Regions from separate parts of the Rhizobium quercicola genome, predicted to be linked through region 4. Evidence: predicted binding sites of a transcription regulator. Region 4 holds the regulator's gene; each other region holds the start of a gene.
The links. The regulator LexA, encoded in region 4, represses DNA repair genes until DNA is damaged. The targets are predictions, from matches to a motif close to TGTTCNNNNTGTGTTCNG.
Positions count from the first base shown of each region.

Region 1: the regulator LexA is predicted to act here: its motif matches at 3,066-3,083, upstream of LRX75_RS17980 (energy-coupling factor ABC transporter ATP-binding protein).
Region 2: the regulator LexA is predicted to act here: its motif matches at 1,860-1,877, upstream of parE (DNA topoisomerase IV subunit B).
Region 3: the regulator LexA is predicted to act here: its motif matches at 2,496-2,513, upstream of LRX75_RS01485 (ATP-dependent helicase).

Region 1 is NZ_JAJOZR010000012.1:53,193-57,956, reverse strand. It holds gene ribB (3,4-dihydroxy-2-butanone-4-phosphate synthase) at 14-1,114, shown strand; gene LRX75_RS17995 (HepT-like ribonuclease domain-containing protein) at 1,135-1,506, opposite strand; gene LRX75_RS17990 (nucleotidyltransferase family protein) at 1,503-1,793, opposite strand; gene LRX75_RS17985 (winged helix-turn-helix domain-containing protein) at 1,870-3,060, opposite strand; gene LRX75_RS17980 (energy-coupling factor ABC transporter ATP-binding protein) at 3,165-3,845, shown strand; gene LRX75_RS17975 (energy-coupling factor transporter transmembrane component T family protein) at 3,842-4,444, shown strand; gene LRX75_RS17970 (biotin transporter BioY) at 4,481-4,764, shown strand, end outside.
Region 2 is NZ_JAJOZR010000009.1:72,370-77,133, forward strand. It holds gene parE (DNA topoisomerase IV subunit B) at 1-1,736, opposite strand, end outside; gene LRX75_RS14930 (alpha/beta fold hydrolase) at 1,882-2,778, shown strand; gene LRX75_RS14935 (UbiA family prenyltransferase) at 2,998-4,440, shown strand; gene LRX75_RS14940 (FAD-binding oxidoreductase) at 4,437-4,764, shown strand, end outside.
Region 3 is NZ_JAJOZR010000001.1:344,747-349,510, reverse strand. It holds gene LRX75_RS01500 (PLP-dependent transferase) at 1-872, opposite strand, end outside; gene LRX75_RS01495 (FadR/GntR family transcriptional regulator) at 869-1,561, opposite strand; gene LRX75_RS01490 (RbsD/FucU family protein) at 1,838-2,293, opposite strand; gene LRX75_RS01485 (ATP-dependent helicase) at 2,578-4,656, shown strand; gene dinB (DNA polymerase IV) at 4,660-4,764, shown strand, end outside.
Region 4 is NZ_JAJOZR010000007.1:35,765-40,528, reverse strand. It holds gene uvrA (excinuclease ABC subunit UvrA) at 1-1,984, opposite strand, end outside; gene LRX75_RS11880 (single-stranded DNA-binding protein) at 2,270-2,812, shown strand; gene lexA (transcriptional repressor LexA) at 3,086-3,802, shown strand; gene LRX75_RS11870 (hypothetical protein) at 4,123-4,362, shown strand; gene LRX75_RS23300 (hypothetical protein) at 4,424-4,546, shown strand; gene LRX75_RS11865 (hypothetical protein) at 4,652-4,764, opposite strand, start outside.

The sequences.
Region 1 (4,764 bases), on a different contig from region 4:
GAGGATCCCATCCATGTCCTTCGACCAGACGCGCGTCGTCGATGCCATCCGGGCCTTTGAGGCCGGCGAAATCGTCGTCGTCACCGACGATGACGGCCGGGAGAACGAGGGCGATCTGATCGTCGCCGCCGTTCACTGCACCGCCGAGAAGATGGCCTTCATCGTGCGCCACACCTCCGGCATCGTCTGCGCGCCCATGCCCAAGGAAGAGGCCAAGCGGCTGAACCTCAACGCCATGGTGGCCGACAACGACAGCGCCCACACCACCGCCTTCACCGTCAGCGTCGACTTCAAGCACGGCACGACGACCGGCATTTCCGCCGACGACCGGACGCTGACCGTGCGCAATCTCGCCAATCCCAATGCCGGTGCCGCCGATTTCGTCCGGCCGGGCCATATCTTCCCGCTGGTGTCGCGCGAGGGCGGGGTGCTGATGCGCTCCGGCCATACGGAAGCGGCCGTCGATCTCTGCAAGCTTGCCAGCCTGCCGCTGATCGGCGTGATTTCCGAACTCGTCAACGACAATGGCACGGTCATGCGCGGGCCGGAGGTTGCGGCCTTTGCGGACGCGCACGGCCTGAAGCAGCTCTCCGTCGCCGACCTCATCGCCTATCGCCAGCGCAAGGAAACGCTGATCGACCGCGGCGATGTCTTCGACATCGAGACGCCGTTCGGCATGGCCAAGGGCCACGCCTTTTCCCTGCCCTGGGACCCGATGCAGCACCTCGCCGTCGTCTTCGGCGATATCCGCGACGGCGTCGATATTCCCGTCCGGCTGCATCTGGAGAACGTCGGCGCCGACGTCTTCGGCAAGCAGGGCCAGCTCGACCACATTCTCCAGCGCATCTCCGACTACGGCCGCGGCGTCGTCGTCTATCTGCGCGAAGGCTCCGTCGGCGTCGGCGCCTCGCAGACCGCGCGCAAGAGCCTGCAGGACCGCGAGGGCCACAGCGAGGCCCAGGCCCGCGACAGCGAATGGCTCGAAATCGGCCTCGGCGCCCAGATCCTGAAAGACCTCGGCATCTCCTCGATCAAGCTCCTCTCCACCCGCGAACGGCACTATGTCGGGCTGGAAGGGTTCGGCATCGCGATTTCGGAGACGGTGATTTTGTGAGGACCGGCTTCGCCTTATCGTCAGACGGTGCCTTCTTCACTCTTGGCGGCATCGAGAAGAGTTGGCAGGGCTTCGATCAGTGTCGGCACGCTTTGGTCGAGCGTCGCCCAGATCGTAGCGAGGTTGAGCGTGGCATGCGCGTGAGCGATACGGTTGCGCATGCCCTTCATGCTCCGCCAGGGGATCTCAGGGAAGCGACTGGTGAACGATGGATCGTTCCTGAGAATACGCGCTGAAGATTCGCCGACGATCATCAGGTTGAACAGCACGGCCTGGTGGGTTTTCTTGTCGGCAAGGAATTGGGCATGGTCGATGCCGATACAGTATTCCAGAGCTTGTCGACCCGCCTCCTGCATCGTCAGGAGATGATTAAGGGCACTGAATGCCCTCATACCGGGCGCGCTTCGTTCAGCACTTTCGTTCGCAGATATTCGGGCACATCGCCCGGCGTCAGCACGTAGACCTGCGTCCCGAACAATTCCTCCAGCTCGACCTGAAGTCCGCCGAGGTCGAGGAGCGTGGTGCCGGGGCGATCGTCGACGAGGAATTCGATTTCGTCGCCTTCCGCCTCGCCGTTCTCTCCCGCAGCACCGACGATTCGGGGGTTGGACAGGTGGAAACGGCGCACGAGCGCGTGAATGGCTTCGCGGTGTGTCTCGACGGCGGCAGACGGCTTCATGTTCGATCCTCGGCGTGGGCTTCATCATACGCTGACGGCGATATCGTACAACAGATATCGCTGACATAAAACATCCCTACCCTCTCGCCCCCTCCAGCCACACCACCTGCTCGACCCCAGCAAACCGGGCGATGCGGGCGAGTTCGGCGTCGAGGCGGGTGGCGCGGCCGGTCGAGGGGCGCAGGCCGGGTTCCCACCAGAGGCGCTTGACCTCCAGAAGGCCCGCCTTTCGGTTGGCCTTCATGTCGATGCGGCCGACGAGACGGTCGCCTTCCAGAAGCGGGAAGACGTAGTAGCCGTACTGGCGCTTCGGCTCCGGAACGAAGATCTCGATGCGATAGGTGAAGCCGAACAGGCGCTCGGTACGGGCGCGATCGCGCAGCAGCGGATCGAACGGGCTGAGGACGCGCAGGCGGGCCGGCGGGTCTTCGAGGTCCCCCAGCGGGCCGGGAAATCCGGCAAGCGCATGGGCAGCGCGCGGGCGGCTGCCGTCGGCGGGCTCGATGACCACGGATTGCAGCTCGTGCGCGTGGGACAGCACCCATTGCCGCGCGTCTTCCGGCGTGATCAGCGCGAAGAAGGCGGCGAGTTCGCCGTGCGTGGCGAAACCGAGACGATCGAGCGCCGCCCGGCAGCACCAGTCGATGAAGGCCTCGCGGTCCACCTCGCCTAATCGATAGGCCTCGGGGATCACGCGCTCGGTCAGGTCGTAGATCTTCTGGAAGCTGTCGCGGCCGGCGATCGCCAGTCTGCCGGTGCGCCAGAGATATTCGAGAGCGGTCTTGGAGGGATGCCAGTTCCACCAGCCGCCGGAGGTGCGGTCCTCGTATTTGAAGTCGCGCGCGAGCACGCGTCCGGTCTCGGTGATCTGCGTCAGCGTGTCGTCGAACACATCCTCGAACCCCGCCTCCCGCCATTTTCGCCAGCGCTCCACCAGCGTCTCGCTCTCGCGGGCGAAGCGGTGCTTCCAGTAGACGAAGAAGGCGCTGGGGATGATCGAGGCGTCATGCGTCCAGTGCTCGAACAGCGCGCCGTCCTTCTCCAGAAGGGCTGTCAGGTGCTCCGGCCTGTAGGTCTGGTTGCGGGCGTGGAGGATCATATGATGGGCGCGCTCCACCGTGGAGATGCTGTCCACCTGCACGAAGCCGATCTTCGTGATGAGCGCGAGCAGGCCGGCCTTCGTCAGCGCCCGGTTGGGCGGCGATGCCAGCCCTTGGGCGTTGAGGAAGATGCGGCGGGCATCGCGGTTGGATACGAGAATCGTCATGGGTTTGATCATGCTTTGTTCTGACGAAGAATCAACTGCCGCTTTGCCTTTTGCCCGCGTTCGCCTATGAACCGGCGATCCACCGACACATCCGAGGAGACGGGATGGAGATCCGCTTTGTCGATTGCGGCATTCGTTATGGCGAGACCGTCGCGCTGCAGCCGCTCGACCTTGATCTGGCCGAGCGGCGGATCGGGGTGATCGGGCTGAACGGGTCGGGCAAGACGACCTTTGCGCGGGCCATCAACGGCCTCGTCAAGCCGAGCCAGGGCCGGGTGACGGTGAACGGGCGCGATACGGTCGCGGATGGCGCGGAAGTTCTCGGCAGGGTCGGCTTCATCTTCCAGAACCCGCAGAACCAGCTGATCCTGCCGATCGTCGCCGACGATATCGCGCTCGGCCTGAAGAGCCGGGGCGTCGGGAAAGCGGACGTCGCGGCGCGGGTCGAGGCCATTCTCGCCCGGTTCGGCATCGAGCATCTCGCGCGGCGGCGGGTGCATGCGCTGTCGGGCGGCGAGACGCAGCTGGTGGCCATGGCGAGCGTTCTGGTGACCGAGCCCGACATCCTGATCCTCGACGAGCCGACCAACCAGCTGGACCTCAGGAACCGCAAGCGCGTGGTCGACACGCTGGCGGGCCTTGACGAGGCGGCCATCGTCGTCAGCCATGACCTGTCGCTGATCGAGAGCTTCGAGCGCGTGCTTCTGTTCCACGAAGGCCGCCTGATCGCCGACGGCATACCGGGCGATGTCGTAAAGGCCTATGAGGCGGTGGCACTGTCATGAAAAGCCTGCATGTCGAGGGCACGACGCCGCTTCACCGCCTGTCGGTCCGCACCAAGCTGGCAGGACTGTTCCTTGCCAGCCTCGCGGTGTTCCTGACCGGTCATCCCGTCGTTCTCGGCGGGGCCGTGCTGGTGGCAGCGCTCGTCTTCGCCACGGTGGGCGTGTCGTTTTCCGATGCCGTGTCGCGTCTTGCCTGGCCGCTCGTCTCCATCGGGCTGGTCGCCATCGCCACGGCCGTCTTCGAAACGCCGGTTCACGGCCTCGTCGTGCTCTTCCGCTTCGCCACGCTCATTCTGCTGGCCGCCGCCGTCACCGCCTCGACGGAGGTGGGCGACTTCATGGAGGAGATCACCCGGCTGATGATGCCCTTCGAGCGGCTGGGGCTGGTGAACGCCGCCGATGTCGGGCTGGCGCTGGGCCTGGTGCTGCGCTTCGTGCCGGAGATCTCGACGCGGTACGAGAGCCTGCGGGAAGCGCATGCGGCGCGGGGCCTGCCCGTGCGCCCGCTCAAGATGCTGGCGTCGTTGATCATTCTCACGCTGAAAGATGCCGACATGATCGCCATGGCCATTGACGCACGCGGCCTGCGGCGTCACTAATCGGGCTTTAACAGCAACCCGTGAAAGGAGAGGCGAATGTCGACGCGCGACCTGGTTCTCACTGCCCTGTTTACCGCCATCATCATCGTCCTCGGCATCATCCCGCCGATCACGCTCGCCATCGTGCCGGTGCCGATCACCGCGCAGTCCATGGGCGTCATGCTGGCCGGCTGCATCATCGGCGCCAAGCGCGGCGCGCTCGCCTATCTCCTGCTCATCCTCATGGTCGCCGTCGGCCTGCCGGTGCTTTCGGGCGGCCGCGGCGGGCTCGCCGTCCTTGCCGGCCCGACCGGCGGCTACATCGCGGGCTGGGTCGTCGG
Region 2 (4,764 bases), on a different contig from region 4:
ATCAGCAGCGAGGCGATATGCGCGCCGTCCACGTCGGCGTCGGTCATGACGATGACGCGGTCGTAGCGCAGGTCTTCCTGACGGTATTTCGACCGCGTGCCGCAGCCGAGCGCTTGGACGAGATCCGAGATCTGCTGGTTGGCGCCCAGCTTCTCGCGGCCGGCACTTGCGACGTTGAGGATCTTGCCGCGCAGCGGCAGGATCGCCTGGTTGGAGCGGTTGCGCGCCTGTTTGGCCGAGCCACCGGCCGAATCGCCTTCGACGATGAAGAGTTCGGCACCCAGCGCCGAATTCTGCGAGCAGTCGGCGAGCTTGCCCGGGAGGCGCAGCTTGCGCACCGCGCTTTTTCGCGTGACTTCCTTTTCCTTGCGGCGGCGGACGCGCTCGTCGGCGCGCTCGATCACCCATTCAAGCAGCTTTGCCGCTTCCTGCGGATTGCCGGCCAGGAAATGGTCGAACGGATCGCGAATCGCATTCTCGACGATGCGCTGTGCCTCGACGGTGGCGAGCTTGTCCTTGGTCTGGCCGACGAATTCCGGCTCGCGGATGAACACGGACAGCATGCCGGCGGCCGAAATCATCACGTCGTCCGTGGTGACGATCGCCGCGCGCTTGTTCTGCGTCAGCTCCGCATAGGCCTTGAGGCCCTTGGTCAGCGCAATGCGCAGGCCCGCTTCATGCGTCCCGCCCTCGGGCGTCGGAATGGTGTTGCAATAGGAGTGGACGACCGAATCGCCGCCGTACCAGGTGACAGCCCATTCGAGCGCGCCATGGCCGCCGGTCTTCTCGGTCTTGCCGGCGAAGATCTCGCGCGTCACCGTGAACTCAGAGCCCATCGTCGCCTTGAGATAATCCTTCAAGCCGCCGGGGAAGTGGAAAACCGCCTTGTCCGGCGTGTCCGTGCCCTCGACCAGTGCCGGATCGCACGACCAGCGGATCTCGACGCCCCCGAAGAGATAGGCCTTGGAGCGGGCCATGCGGAAGAGGCGTGCCGGCTCGAACTTGGCATGCGGCCCGAAGATGTCCGGGTCGGGGTGAAACCGCACGCGCGTGCCGCGCCGGTTCTGCACGTCGCCCAATTCTTCCAGACCACCCTGCGGAATACCGCGCGAAAAACGCTGGCGATAGAGGCGCCGGTTGCGTGCGACTTCGACTTCCAGCACGTCGGACAGCGCATTGACGACGGACACGCCGACGCCGTGCAGACCGCCGGATGTCTCATAGACCTTGCTGTCGAATTTGCCGCCGGCATGGAGCACGGTCATGATGACTTCGAGCGTCGATTTGCCCGGAAATTTCGGATGGTTCTCGACCGGAATGCCGCGACCGTTATCGGTCACCGCGAGGCATCCCTCCGCGTCGAGGTGCACGTCGATGAAATTGGCATGGCCGGCCACGGCCTCGTCCATCGAGTTGTCGATGACTTCGGCGAACAGATGGTGCAGCGCCTTTTCGTCCGTGCCGCCGATATACATGCCGGGGCGACGGCGGACCGGCTCGAGGCCCTCGAGGACTTCGATCGCAGACGCGTTGTAATCGCCCGTATCGGCCTTCAGCTGGGATGCCGGGCTTCCCGGAGCACGCGTGGCCGCTTTCGGTTCCTCCGCTTTCGCCGGCACGTCCGGTTTTGCCTCCACGGAGGTGCGGGCGGACGACGCCGGATCGGGCGTCTTCGGCTCGGCGGGTTTCCGGGGAGCGGGCGGTGTGTTCGCGAAAAGGTCGTTGCTGTCCGTCATCTGGTGCGTCAAACGTCTTTCGATGTGTCGGCTGATCCTGTAGGTCGGGCATCGCCTGTCCGTCGTCTGCCCGCCTCTTCATACAAGGGCCGGCCGCCCGGCGAAAGAGCCAAGCGCGCCAAAGAGATCAAAAAGGGAACAAGAGATGGCCCGGTCCACACTTTCTTTGCGGCACATCGCAGCTTTGAGCGCGCTTGCCCTCGTTTTTGCGTTCTCCATCGGCTTCACGCAGGTCCGCGCCGCTACGCTGAAGCCCTTCAAGGACGATCTCTTCGGATATGGCCGCATCCTGGACTCGCGCGACGATGGTAACTGGCTGACGATCGACTATGACGAGATGCGCGATATCAACGGCCGGGACGAAATTCCCGAACGGCGCGTCAAGCGGCCTTACGTGTCGCTGGGGGTGAAGCGCCAGCAGGCGAACGAGACCGTCGATATCGGCGGCCGGGGTGTCGACGTCTTCCGGGTGGGTGCCGCGCAGAATGCCGCCTTCACCGTGATCTTCATCCACGGCCGCGGCGGCGACCGGCGGCTGGGCGCGAACGACTATTCCTTCGGCGGCAATTTCAATCGGCTGAAGAACCTCGCGGTCGAGAATGGCGGCGCCTATTACGCGCCGAGCGCGCGCTCCTTCGATACGGATGGCGCGGCGGATATCGCCGGCCTGATCGACGCCCTGGCGCGCCGGTCCCCCGGCAAGCCGGTCATCCTCTCCTGTGCATCCATGGGCAGCTTCCTCTGCTGGGGGGTGACGCGCAATGCGACGGCGGTCGGTCAGCTCTCCGGAATAATGATCATGGGCGGGGCGACCGATCCCGACTTCGGCAAGAGCGCGGCTTTCGCTCGAAAATTGCCGATGTTCTTCAGCCATGGCAGCGCGGATGGCACCTATAAGGCAGAGGATCAGGCAGCACTCTACGGTCGTCTGAAGAAGGGCGGCTACCCCGCCCGCTTCGTTCTGTTCCAGACGGGCACGCACGGAACGCCGGTGCGGATGACCGATTGGCGGGACGCCATCAACTGGATCCTGTCCCGCTGACGCCTGGCGCGCAGAAAGCCGCATCGGTTTCGCACGGACGACATGCATAGAACGCGTGCCGAGCGAAGCTGAAAGATCGCGGCACACGTGTGATGCAACCTGAACGATTTTCCGTTCATTAACCACCGATTGAAGTCCCGCCCCGATCGACGCCCGTGTTTGTCTTTCGGAAAGCAGAGCGTGACACTCTCCCGGCAATCGAAAACCGGGAGTGCGATCATGGATGCGCGAACCGACACACGGCTTGTTCCGCTTTGCGTCGATTTGGATGGTACGCTTGTCGCAGCGGATACGCTGTGGGAAGGCGTCGCCGTCATCCTGTTCCGCAATCCGCTGATGCTGTTTGCGGTCGTCCTCTGGGCGTTGCGCGGCAAGGCGCATCTAAAGCACGAGGTGGCGGCGCGGTCCGGACGCACGGGGGGCGACTGGCCCTATCGTCCCGAAGTCATGGAGCGGCTGCAGCAGGAACGGGCGTCGGGCCGCGATATCGTTCTCGTCACCGGTGCTGCCGAACGGGTGGCGCTGGACGTCGCAGCCCATGCCGGCATCTTCACGGATGTGCTGCATTCCTCGCCCACCCACAACCTGACGAGCCACCGCAAGCGCGAGGAGCTCGTCGCGCGCTATGGCGAAGCCGGGTTCGACTACATGGGCAACAGCCGCGACGACGTGGCCGTGTTCGATGCCGCCCGCACCGCCATCGTCGTCGCACCGGATCGGGCGGCGGAAGCCTGGCGCCGCCGGCATGGTGGCGAGCGTCTCGAGACCGGCACGATCGGCTTCAAGGACACGCTGAAATCCATTCGCGTCCATCAGTGGGCGAAGAACATCCTGATCGCCGTGCCGATGGCGCTCGATCACGACATCTTCCAGTGGAACGCGCTGGTCAACACGGCCATCGCCTTCTTCGCCTTCAGCTTTCTCGCCTCGGCCGTGTACGTCGTCAACGATATCTCGGACCTGACGAATGACCGGCGCCATCCAAAGAAGCGGTTCCGGCCGCTGGCAAGCGGTCGCATGTCCGTTCCCACCGGTCTCGCGCTTGCTGCGATCCTCCTCGTCGCGTCGGTCGCGCTGACGCTCACCATGCCGGTCGATTTCATTCTGACGCTCGGAATTTACCTCGTCATCACGACGGCTTACACGTTTTTCCTCAAGCGGAAACTGCTGGTCGATGTCTTCACGCTGGCGGGGCTCTACACCATCCGCATCGTCGCAGGCGCAACGGCGACCGGCACCGATCTTTCCTTCTGGCTTCTCGCCTTCTCGATCTTCTTCTTCCTCAGTCTGGCGCTCGTGAAGCGCTATGTCGAGCTGGACGAGCATGGCGGCGACGCCGGAACGCAGGTTCCCGGGCGCGGCTATCTGCAGGTCGATTTCGAGATGGTTGGCCAGGCGGGCGTGTCCTCGGCCTTTGCCTCCGCTCTCGTTCTGGCGCTCTACATTCACAGCGTCGAGATGCAGCAGATGTACAGCATGCCGGCCGCGCTCTGGCCGCTCTGCCCGCTGGTCCTCTACATGCTGCTGCGCATCTGGATGCTCGCCCGTCGCGGCGCGCTGCATGAGGATCCCGTCGTCTTCATCATGCGCGACTGGCGCAGCATCGCCACCATGGCCGCCGGTGGCGTGCTTGTGATGATCGGCGCGGTCGGTATCCAATGACGCGCACGACCACTCCACCGAGACCTGCGAATTTCGACAGCTGGGGTCGCATCGATACGCGCCCGCGCCGGGCCGTCAGCCCGGATGCCTTCGAGAACGAGATCGGTGCCGCCATGCCAGGGGCCTACCTGCCGTTCGGCAACGGACGCTCCTATGGCGACAGCTGCCACAACGATCCGGGTCTGCTGATCGACAATCGCCGCCGCGGCCGCATTCACGGCTTCGATCCCGGCACCGGCATACTCTCCGCCGAAGCCGGCGTTACCCTGTCGGCCCTTCTGGCACGCGCCGTGCCGCATCGCTTTTTCCTGCCGGTCACCCCCG
Region 3 (4,764 bases), on a different contig from region 4:
GCGAGGCCCGGGTGGCACACGGTCTCCACCGCATCCATCGCCTGCAGACGCGTGGCGATCTCCAAAGCGGACGCCTGATGCTGCTTCATGCGGATCGGCAGGGTACGCAGGCCCCGCACGATGAGCCAGGCGTCGAACGGCGACAGCTTGCCGCCGAGATAGGGATAGGCCTCGCCGCGGATACGGTCGATCAGCGCCTTCGGCCCCGCGACGACGCCGGCGACGACATCGCTATGGCCGCCGAGATATTTCGAGGCGGAATGCAGCACGAGATCGCAGCCGAGCGAGAGAGGCTGCTGGAAGATCGGGCTTGCCCAGGAGTTGTCGATGACAGAGATCGCGCCGTGACGGCGGGCGATGGTCGCAAGTGCGCCAACGTCATGCGCCTCCATGACCCAGCTCGTCGGGCTTTCCATATAGAAGAGCTTGGCGCCGGGCATGGCCGCCTCGACGGCCGCCTCGTCGCGACCGTCGACATAGGTCACAGCGATGTTCATGCGCTTGAAGAAGGTGCCGAACAGGCGGAATGCGTCGGGATAGAGATGCCGGACGGCGACGATCCGGTCGCCGGGCTCGACAAAGGACAGCACCGTCGAGGAGATCGCCGCCATGCCGCTTGCAAAGCCCAGCGCATCTTCCGCGCCTTCGAGCTTTGCCAGCATTTCCTCGAACAGGCGCACAGTCGGGTTGAGGCCACGGGTATAGACCGGGCGGCTGCGCTCGCCGCGATAGGTCGCGACCATCTCGTCATAGCTCGAAAAGGTGAAGAGCGAAGTCTGCACGATCGGCGGCACGACAGCCTCGAACGCGTGGGTCTCGTCATGAGCGACGATCAGCGAGGCGGGATCGAAGAGATCGTGGCCTTGGGTCATTTCGACATGTCCTTGATATCTTCCTCGACGATGGCGAGGATTTTCAGCGTTTCCGTCCGCGCAGCCTCCGCGTCGCCTGCAGCGATCGCATCGAAGAGCGTCCGGTGGAAAGGAAAGGAGCGCGCCGCGAAATCCGGCCGGTCGAAGGGCTTCGACCAGAAGCGCTCGAAACCGCCCCGCATCTGTTCGAGCAATTGCCCAAACAGCGGGTTGTGGGTGGCGTCGTAGATCGACAGATGAAACGCGAGATCGGCCTTGCCCGACGTGCCCTCGGCAAGGTGCACCGCCTCCATCTCGTCGAGGCGGGCTTCGATGATCTGGAGATCCGCTTCCGTCCGGCGGCGGGCGGCGGCCATGGAGGCCTCGACCTCGATGCCGCGGCGAACCTCGAGCGTCATCAACAGGGCGTCGCGAAGACCGACGGATTCGAACGAGAGCGGCATATGGACCGTGCCGGCGGAAATCGGCTTCAGCAGGTAGTTGCCACTGCCCTTACGGCTTTCGACCACGCCCAGCGCCTGAAACTTGCCGATCGCTTCGCGGATGGTCGAGCGGCCGACGCCGAGCGCCAGCATCAGCTCACGCTCGGCCGGCAACCGATCCCCGGCCTTGAGGCCGGCATGCTCCACATACTGCACCAGCGCCGTCTCTACCTGCTGCGCCCTGTTTATGGGTGGCAAGGGCTCGATGTGGGTCGGTGCACGGGGCGATACGCTCACGATCAGGACTCGTTGAAGAAAAATTGGTCTGACATCCTGCCAATTGAGAATGCCTTGCCGATTTTGTCAAGCGGCCATCGCCGCTTCTTCATGCCCTCGCGCTAATGAACCTTTAAAGATGAACCTTCGCCATGCAGTGGGCGCACAAAATCAGCCCCGTGCCGCATGATCGCTCAGCGGCACGAGGTGAAGGTCGACCGTCCAGTTACCGGCGGCCGACGTCGGCGATGGTGGAATGGCTGCGCGCTACGCGCCTGCCGGTGGGATGACGCCCTTGGTCAACAGGAAGCAGCCGTAGAACCGCGTCTCCCCCGTCGAGATGACGCAATAGGCTTTCTTCGCCAGATCGTAGAAAGCGAAGCGTTCGATGCCGTACATCGGGCACGGCTTGCCCTCCGCGCGGTCGATCTCCGCCTGAACCTCGCACTGCACGTCTGGCGCCTCGTCCGGTGCGCCCATCACTTCCATGCGGCACGCCGAATTCTGCAGCGGCGTGTCCAGCGGCAGAACGGAGAGGATCGCCGCGATCGCCTGCGGTGCGCTCAGATTGGCCATCGACAGCGGCCGGCCGATGACCGTCTGCCGTCCGACGCTATCGGTGGGGAAATTGGTGTCCGACACCACGAGCGTATCGCCATGTCCCATGGACCGCAGGGCATGCAGCACGTCGGCACCGAGTGCCGGATGAATGTTCTTCAGCAAGATTACCTCCCATTACGTCTTCGTCGCGGCGCCCGCCGCTCGTCCCGAAGGCCTCCGTCACGGCTTCTGCCGGGAAGCCCCTGACGATGTACCGCTCCGGGTCGATCGAGACCAGACCAAAGGCGTGATCGAGCGCTAACATTTGAGCGGATAAGCCTCGGCGTCTCGCAGGCCCTCTGTTCAAGCGTTTCCCCGGCTGATATGTTCGTTATTTGTTCCCAAGCCCCCGGCGCGACGATTCCGTGAAGGGGTGCGGAACATGCAGGCAGCACGGGGAAGACGGCATGGCGGCGGTAGCCTATCTGGAGACGTTGAACGAGCGACAGCGCCAGGCCGTCGAACATGGCATCGTTTCCAACGGAACGACATCCGACACCGTCGCAGGTCCGCTCCTGATCATCGCCGGGGCGGGATCGGGCAAGACCAACACGCTCGCGCACCGCGTCGCCCATCTCATCGTCCATGGAGCCGATCCCCGGCGCATCCTTCTCATGACATTTTCGCGCCGCGCGGCGTCGGACATGGCGCGACGGGTCGAGCGGATCTGCCGGAAGGTGCTCGGCGCCAATGCCGGCGTTCTCACCGACGCCCTTGCCTGGTCCGGCACGTTTCACGGCATCGGCGCGCGGCTGTTGCGGATCTATGCCGAGCAGATCGGTCTCGATATCGACTTCACCATTCACGACCGCGAGGACAGCGCCGACCTCATGAACCTCGTGCGGCACGAGCTCGGTTTCTCCAAGATGGAAAGCCGGTTTCCGACCAAGGGCACCTGCCTTTCCATCTATTCGAGGGTGGTGAATTCGCAGACGCCGCTCGCCGATGTGCTCCGCCTGCATTTTCCCTGGGTCGCCGGCTGGGAAGCACAGCTGAAGAGCCTGTTCGCCGCGTATGTCGCCGCCAAACAGGCCCAGAACGTGCTCGATTACGACGACCTCCTGCTCTACTGGGCGCAGATAGTGTCCGATCCCGGCCTCGCGCAGGATATCGGGGACCGTTTCGACCATGTGATGGTGGACGAGTATCAGGATACGAACCGGCTGCAGGCTTCGGTTCTGATGGCCCTGAAGCCCGGCGGTCGCGGCCTGACCGTGGTCGGCGACGACGCACAGTCCATCTATGCCTTTCGCGCCGCTACCGTCCGCAATATTCTCGATTTCCCCGGCGCCTTCAGCCCGGCGGCCGACGTCATCACGCTCGACCGCAATTACCGTTCGACCCAGACCATCCTCGCCGCCGCCAATGGCGTCATCGATCTCGCGCGCGAGCGGTTCACCAAGAACCTGTGGACGGAGCGCCAGTCGGCGGAGCGGCCGAAGCTGGTGACGGTGAAGGACGAGACCGATCAGGCCGCCTTCATCGTCGAGCAGGTTCTGGCCAACCGCGAAACAGGCATGACGCTGAAGCAGCAGGCCGTGCTCTTCCGCTCGTCCAACCACAGCGGGCCGCTGGAAGTCGAACTGACGCGGCGTAATATTCCCTTCGTGAAGTTCGGCGGGCTGAAGTTTCTCGACAGCGCGCATGTCAAGGACATGCTGGCCGTGCTGCGGTTCGCGCAGAACCCGCGCGATCGGGTGGCCGGGTTCCGGCTGCTGCAGATGCTGCCGGGTGTGGGGCCTCAGACGGCCGGCAAGATCCTCGATGCGATCGCTGCCGATCCCGAGCCGCTTGCGGCTCTTGCCGAAATACCAGCCCCGCCCCGCGCCGGCGACGACTGGAGCCGCTTCGTCACTCTGCTGGAAAGCCTGCGAAAGGCCGGCCCCGGCTGGCCGGCGGAGATCGGTCTCGCGCGGATGTGGTACGAGCCGCATCTCGACCGCATCCATGAGGATGCCGACACGCGCAAGGCCGACCTCCTGCAGCTGGAGCAGATCGCCACCGGCTATGCCTCGCGCGAGCGCTTCCTGACGGAGCTGACGCTCGATCCGCCGGATGCGACGAGCGACCAGGCCGGCGTGCCGCTGCTGGACGAGGATTACCTCATCCTCTCCACCATCCACTCCGCCAAGGGGCAGGAATGGCGATCCGTCTTCATGCTCAACGTGGTCGATGGCTGCATCCCCTCGGATCTTGGAACCGGGACGACGCAGGAGATCGAGGAGGAGCGCCGTCTTCTCTATGTCGGCATGACACGGGCGAAAGACAGCCTGTCGCTGATCACGCCGCAGCGCTTTTTCACCCATGGGCAGAACCCGCAGGGCGATCGGCATGTCTATGCCGCGCGCACGCGCTTCATTCCCGCAACGCTGCTGCAGTTCTTCGAGAGTGCCACCTGGCCGCTGGTTTCGGCCTCCGCCTCCGAGCGCAGTGCCCGCGAGATCCGCATCGACGTCGCCGCCCGCATGCGCGGCATGTGGAGCTAGGCCATGCAGACGGGTGCTCCGACCCTGCCGGAAACGGCAGCAGACGCAGCAGCCCGCGAGGCGGCGGATCTGGCAGACGCGCTGGCGTCTCCCCCTGCAGACGCCGCA
Region 4 (4,764 bases):
CCGTGACCGCCGTGAAGACGCCGAGCGGAATGGATGCCGTGACGTTCTTCAGATTGTTGCCGCGCGCACCGACGACCGTCAGCTCCTTTTTCTTCTTCGGCTTGCGCCGCTCGGCCGGTACCGAGACCGAAAGGTCGCCGGAGAGATATTTGCCGGTCAGCGATGTCGGATGATCGATGATCTCCTGCGGCGTGCCGGACGCCACGACCTGCCCGCCATGGATGCCGGCCGCCGGGCCGATATCGACGACATAGTCCGCCGTCAGAATCGCATCCTCGTCGTGCTCGACAACGATGACGGTGTTGCCGATATCGCGCAGGTGCCGCAGCGTGTCGAGCAGGCGGGCGTTGTCGCGCTGGTGCAGCCCGATCGACGGCTCGTCCAGCACATAGAGCACGCCCGTCAGGCCGGAGCCGATCTGCGAGGCGAGCCGGATGCGCTGGCTCTCGCCGCCCGACAGCGTGCCGGAATTTCGCGAAAGGCTGAGATAATCGAGACCGACATCGTTGAGGAAGCGCAGGCGGTCGCGGATTTCCTTTAGGATACGGACGGCGATCTCGTTCTGCTTTTCCGTGAGGCGGGCGGGAAGATCTTCGAACCAGTCGCGCGCGACGCGGATCGACATGTTCGTGACCTCGCCGATGTGAAGGCGATCGATCTTAACGGCCAGCGCCTCGGGCTTCAGCCGGAAGCCCTTGCAGGCGGGGCAGGGGGCCGCCGACATATAGCGCTCGATTTCCTCGCGCGCCCAGGCCGACTCGGTTTCCTTCCACCGCCGCTCGAGATTGGGAACGATGCCTTCAAATGTCTTGGTGGTGTTGTAAGAGCGCGCGCCGTCCGCGTATTGAAAGACGATCTTGTCGTCCGTGCCGCGCAGGATCGCCTTCTTCGCCGCGTCCGAAAGCTCAGCCCAGGTGTTGCTCAGCTTGAAGCCGAAAGCCTTGCCGAGCGCTTCCAGCGTTTGATTGTAGTAGGGCGACGAGGATTTGGCCCAGGGCGCAATCGCCCCGTTCTTCAGCGTCCGATCATGCTCCGGCACGATCAATGCCTCGTCGATCTTCTGCTGGCTGCCGAGGCCGTCGCAGGTGGGGCAGGCGCCGAAGGGATTGTTGAATGAAAACAGACGCGGCTCGATCTCCGAAATCGTGAAGCCGGAGACAGGGCAGGCGAACTTTTCCGAAAACAGCACACGCTCGTGCGTCTCGTTCAGCGACTTGTTGGCCGAGCCGCCGGCCGACGTCTCCTTCTCGGGCAGGGGCTTGTCGGCAAACTCCGCAATCGCCAAGCCGTCGGCAAGCCGGAGCGAGGTCTCCAGACTGTCGGCAAGCCTCGCGGCGATATCGCCCCGTACGACCAGGCGATCCACGACCACATCAATGTCGTGTTTGTATTTCTTGTCGAGGGCGGGCACATCGGCGATCTCGTAGAACTGGCCGTCCACCTTCACGCGCTGGAAGCCCTTTTTCATGAGCTCCGCGAGTTCCTTCTTGTACTCTCCCTTTCGCCCCCGGATCATCGGCGCGAGAATGTAGAGCCGGGCCCCCTCGTCCATCGCCAGAACGCGATCGACCATCTGGCTGACGGTCTGGCTTTCGATCGGCAGGCCCGTCGCCGGCGAGTAGGGCACGCCGACACGCGCGAACAGAAGGCGCATATAGTCGTAGATCTCGGTGACCGTTCCCACGGTCGAGCGCGGATTCTTCGATGTCGTCTTCTGCTCGATCGAGATGGCGGGCGAAAGGCCTTCGATCAGATCGACATCCGGCTTCTGCATCATCTCGAGGAACTGACGCGCGTAGGCCGAGAGGCTTTCGACATAGCGCCGCTGCCCCTCCGCATAGATGGTATCGAAGGCCAGCGACGATTTTCCCGACCCGGACAGGCCCGTCATCACGATCAGCTTGTTGCGCGGAAGGTCGAGATCGACGCCCTTCAGATTGTGTTCCCGCGCACCGCGGATCGAAATGGTCTTGAATTCGCTCATGGTCGGACGCTCTGAATGGGGACGAAGCCCTTACTTAAGATCATTACTTCATATGTCGAGGCGCGTTTTCGGGAAACCGCAATTCCGTCCGGCCGGCGGCCTCTCTTCTGGCGCCGGTGGTGGCCTCGCTTGACAGCATCATAGTCAAGACCTAGAACAAATAAAGAACAAATTTGCAAACTGTTGTGGATTGCCGCGAGGCGAGGGCGAAATGCCGCGCTCAACAGCGTAGGCTTGCGGCACAGTGCGGATCGTAAGGCCGCTTTCAGGAGACAGGACAAAGAGATGGCTGGTAGCGTAAACAAGGTGATCCTCATCGGCAATGTCGGGGCAGACCCTGAGATCCGGCGGACACAGGACGGCAAGCCGATCGCCAACCTGCGCATCGCGACCTCCGAAAGCTGGCGCGACCGGAACTCCGGCGAGCGGCGCGAGAAGACCGAGTGGCACACCGTCGTCGTCTTCAACGAAGGCCTGTGCAAGGTCGTTGAGCAGTATGTCAAAAAGGGCGCCAAGCTATACCTCGAGGGCGCGCTGCAGACCCGCAAATGGCAGGACAAGGACGGCAACGACCGTTACTCCACGGAAGTGGTGTTGCAGGGCTTCAACTCGACGCTGACGATGCTCGACGGCCGCGATGGCGGTGGTAGTGGCGGCGGTGGCGGCGGAAGTCGAGGCGGCTCGGACTATGGCGGCGGAAGCGGCGGATCGAACTATGGCGATGATTACGATCGCCCGGCCCAGTCCTCGGGCGCCCGATCGGGCGGCAGCACCGGCGGACCTGGCGGCGGCTTTTCCCGCGACCTGGACGACGATATCCCATTTTGATCGTCAAAGGTCTGCTGCAAGCCGATACAATGTCGTCTCGTCTTCTACGCCGTCATGAGCAAGCTCATGGCGGCGTTGCTGTTACAGGACCGGACACGGACATCTCTCGACAACAGTTCAGGCTGACGATGGCGTGCGAAAAGCAACGCCCGGGCGAATGCTGAGAAACGGGCTCATGGCGGCTGTGGTTTGGCCAGAATGCCACTTGCAGAACACATGAGGAACATATAACACTGTTCTTGCTTTGTTTCGTGACTCTGGAGTCGATTGATCATGCTGACCCGCAAGCAACAGGAACTGTTGATTTTCATTCATGAGCGCATGAAGGAATCGGGCGTTCCCCCGTCTTTCGATGAAATGAAGGATGCTCTGGAGCTCGCGTCCAAGTCCGGCATTCACCGGCTGATCACGGCGCTCGAGGAGCGCGGCTTCATCCGGCGTCTGCCGAACCGGGCCCGCGCGCTCGAGGTGATCAAGCTGCCGGAGGCATATCTGTCCGCGACCCCGCCGAAGCGGGGATTCTCGCCGAGCGTCATTCAGGGAAGTCGTGGAAACGCGGCCGTCGAACCGGCCGCCAAGACGACGGCGGAGGTCGGCAACGACAACAGCGTATCGGTTCCGGTGATGGGACGCATCGCTGCGGGTGTGCCGATATCCGCCATTCAGAACAACACGCACGACATCGCCGTACCCGCCTTCATGATCGGCAATGGCGAGCACTACGCCTTGGAAGTGCGCGGCGACTCGATGATCGAAGCGGGCATTCTGGACGGCGACACCGTGATCATTCGCAATGCCAATAGCGCCAGCCCCGGCGAGATCGTCGTTGCGCTCGTGGATGACGAGGAAGCGACCCTGAAGCGGTTTCGCCGCAAGGGCGCGTCCGTCGCGCTCGAGGCTGCCAACCCGGCGTACGAGACGCGAATTTTCGGCCCGGAGCGTGTGAAGGTACAGGGCAAGCTCGTCGGCCTGATCCGCCGCTACCAATAATCGGGGAGGGGTCGGCGCGTCTCCGTATAAGGTTTCAGAAGTGGGCGCTGTCCATACGTTTGGGCGCCGGAGGATTCCGCTGGTTTAGGCCCGCAGAATCCTTCGGCGTTGTGTGATCAGCAGACGGGTTTGGTCGTCTGTTCTTGCGTTCGACGTCAGACCTGCAGCAAATCTGCAGCAAGGCTTTTTCGTTTGCTGTGTTTTCAGCCGACGATGTTGCATCGCTCCACGTTAGCGCGCATTTGTTGGTCGTACCGTCTCAAACATATGGAACCGTGTAGGTAGGTCGGCGTTTACCGGGCGAACGTGATGGAGCCGACATGCCTGGAACATTGAACAGCTTCGAAGTGATCGTCTTCGACGATCATACGGGAGAGCTCGTGCAAAGCGATGATCTGATGCGTGTCGGTACGGCAGACGAGGCGTGCGCTCTGGCAGAGCGGCTTGCTGCATCTCACGCAGGAACCTTGGCCCTCGCACGGTCGACCAATACGGCCGTTGGTGAGGTCAATCCGGTGCGCGTTTTGCTGCAGCATGGCCGGATCGGTGATTTCGCCTAATCAGCGTCGGGTCAACAACGCCTCTTATCGAAAACGCGCGCTCAGCGCGAAGGATTATACCATGCGCATGATTTTTGTCGGGATGCTTGCATCCATCCTCAGCATCCTTGTTTTCAAATATGCGAATAACGATCTCGGCAACAGTGTTCCGTTGACGACTGTTGGAGCAGCCAGCTCGCTCTGACGCGCAGACGTCTCGGCTCGCTGATACAGAGGATTTCTGGCTGCGAAGGACGATATCGGCGCCGTTTCCATGTGAGCGCTTCCACCGTCCCGCGCTTCCAGAGTCTCACTCGTGAATCGTGTAGGACCCCATCTCGCAGAGGTTCTGCTTGTCTTCGGTCGTCGCGAGGTTTGAACCCTCTTCGAATTCGAAACGCATATCGTAGTTGCAAACGTCTC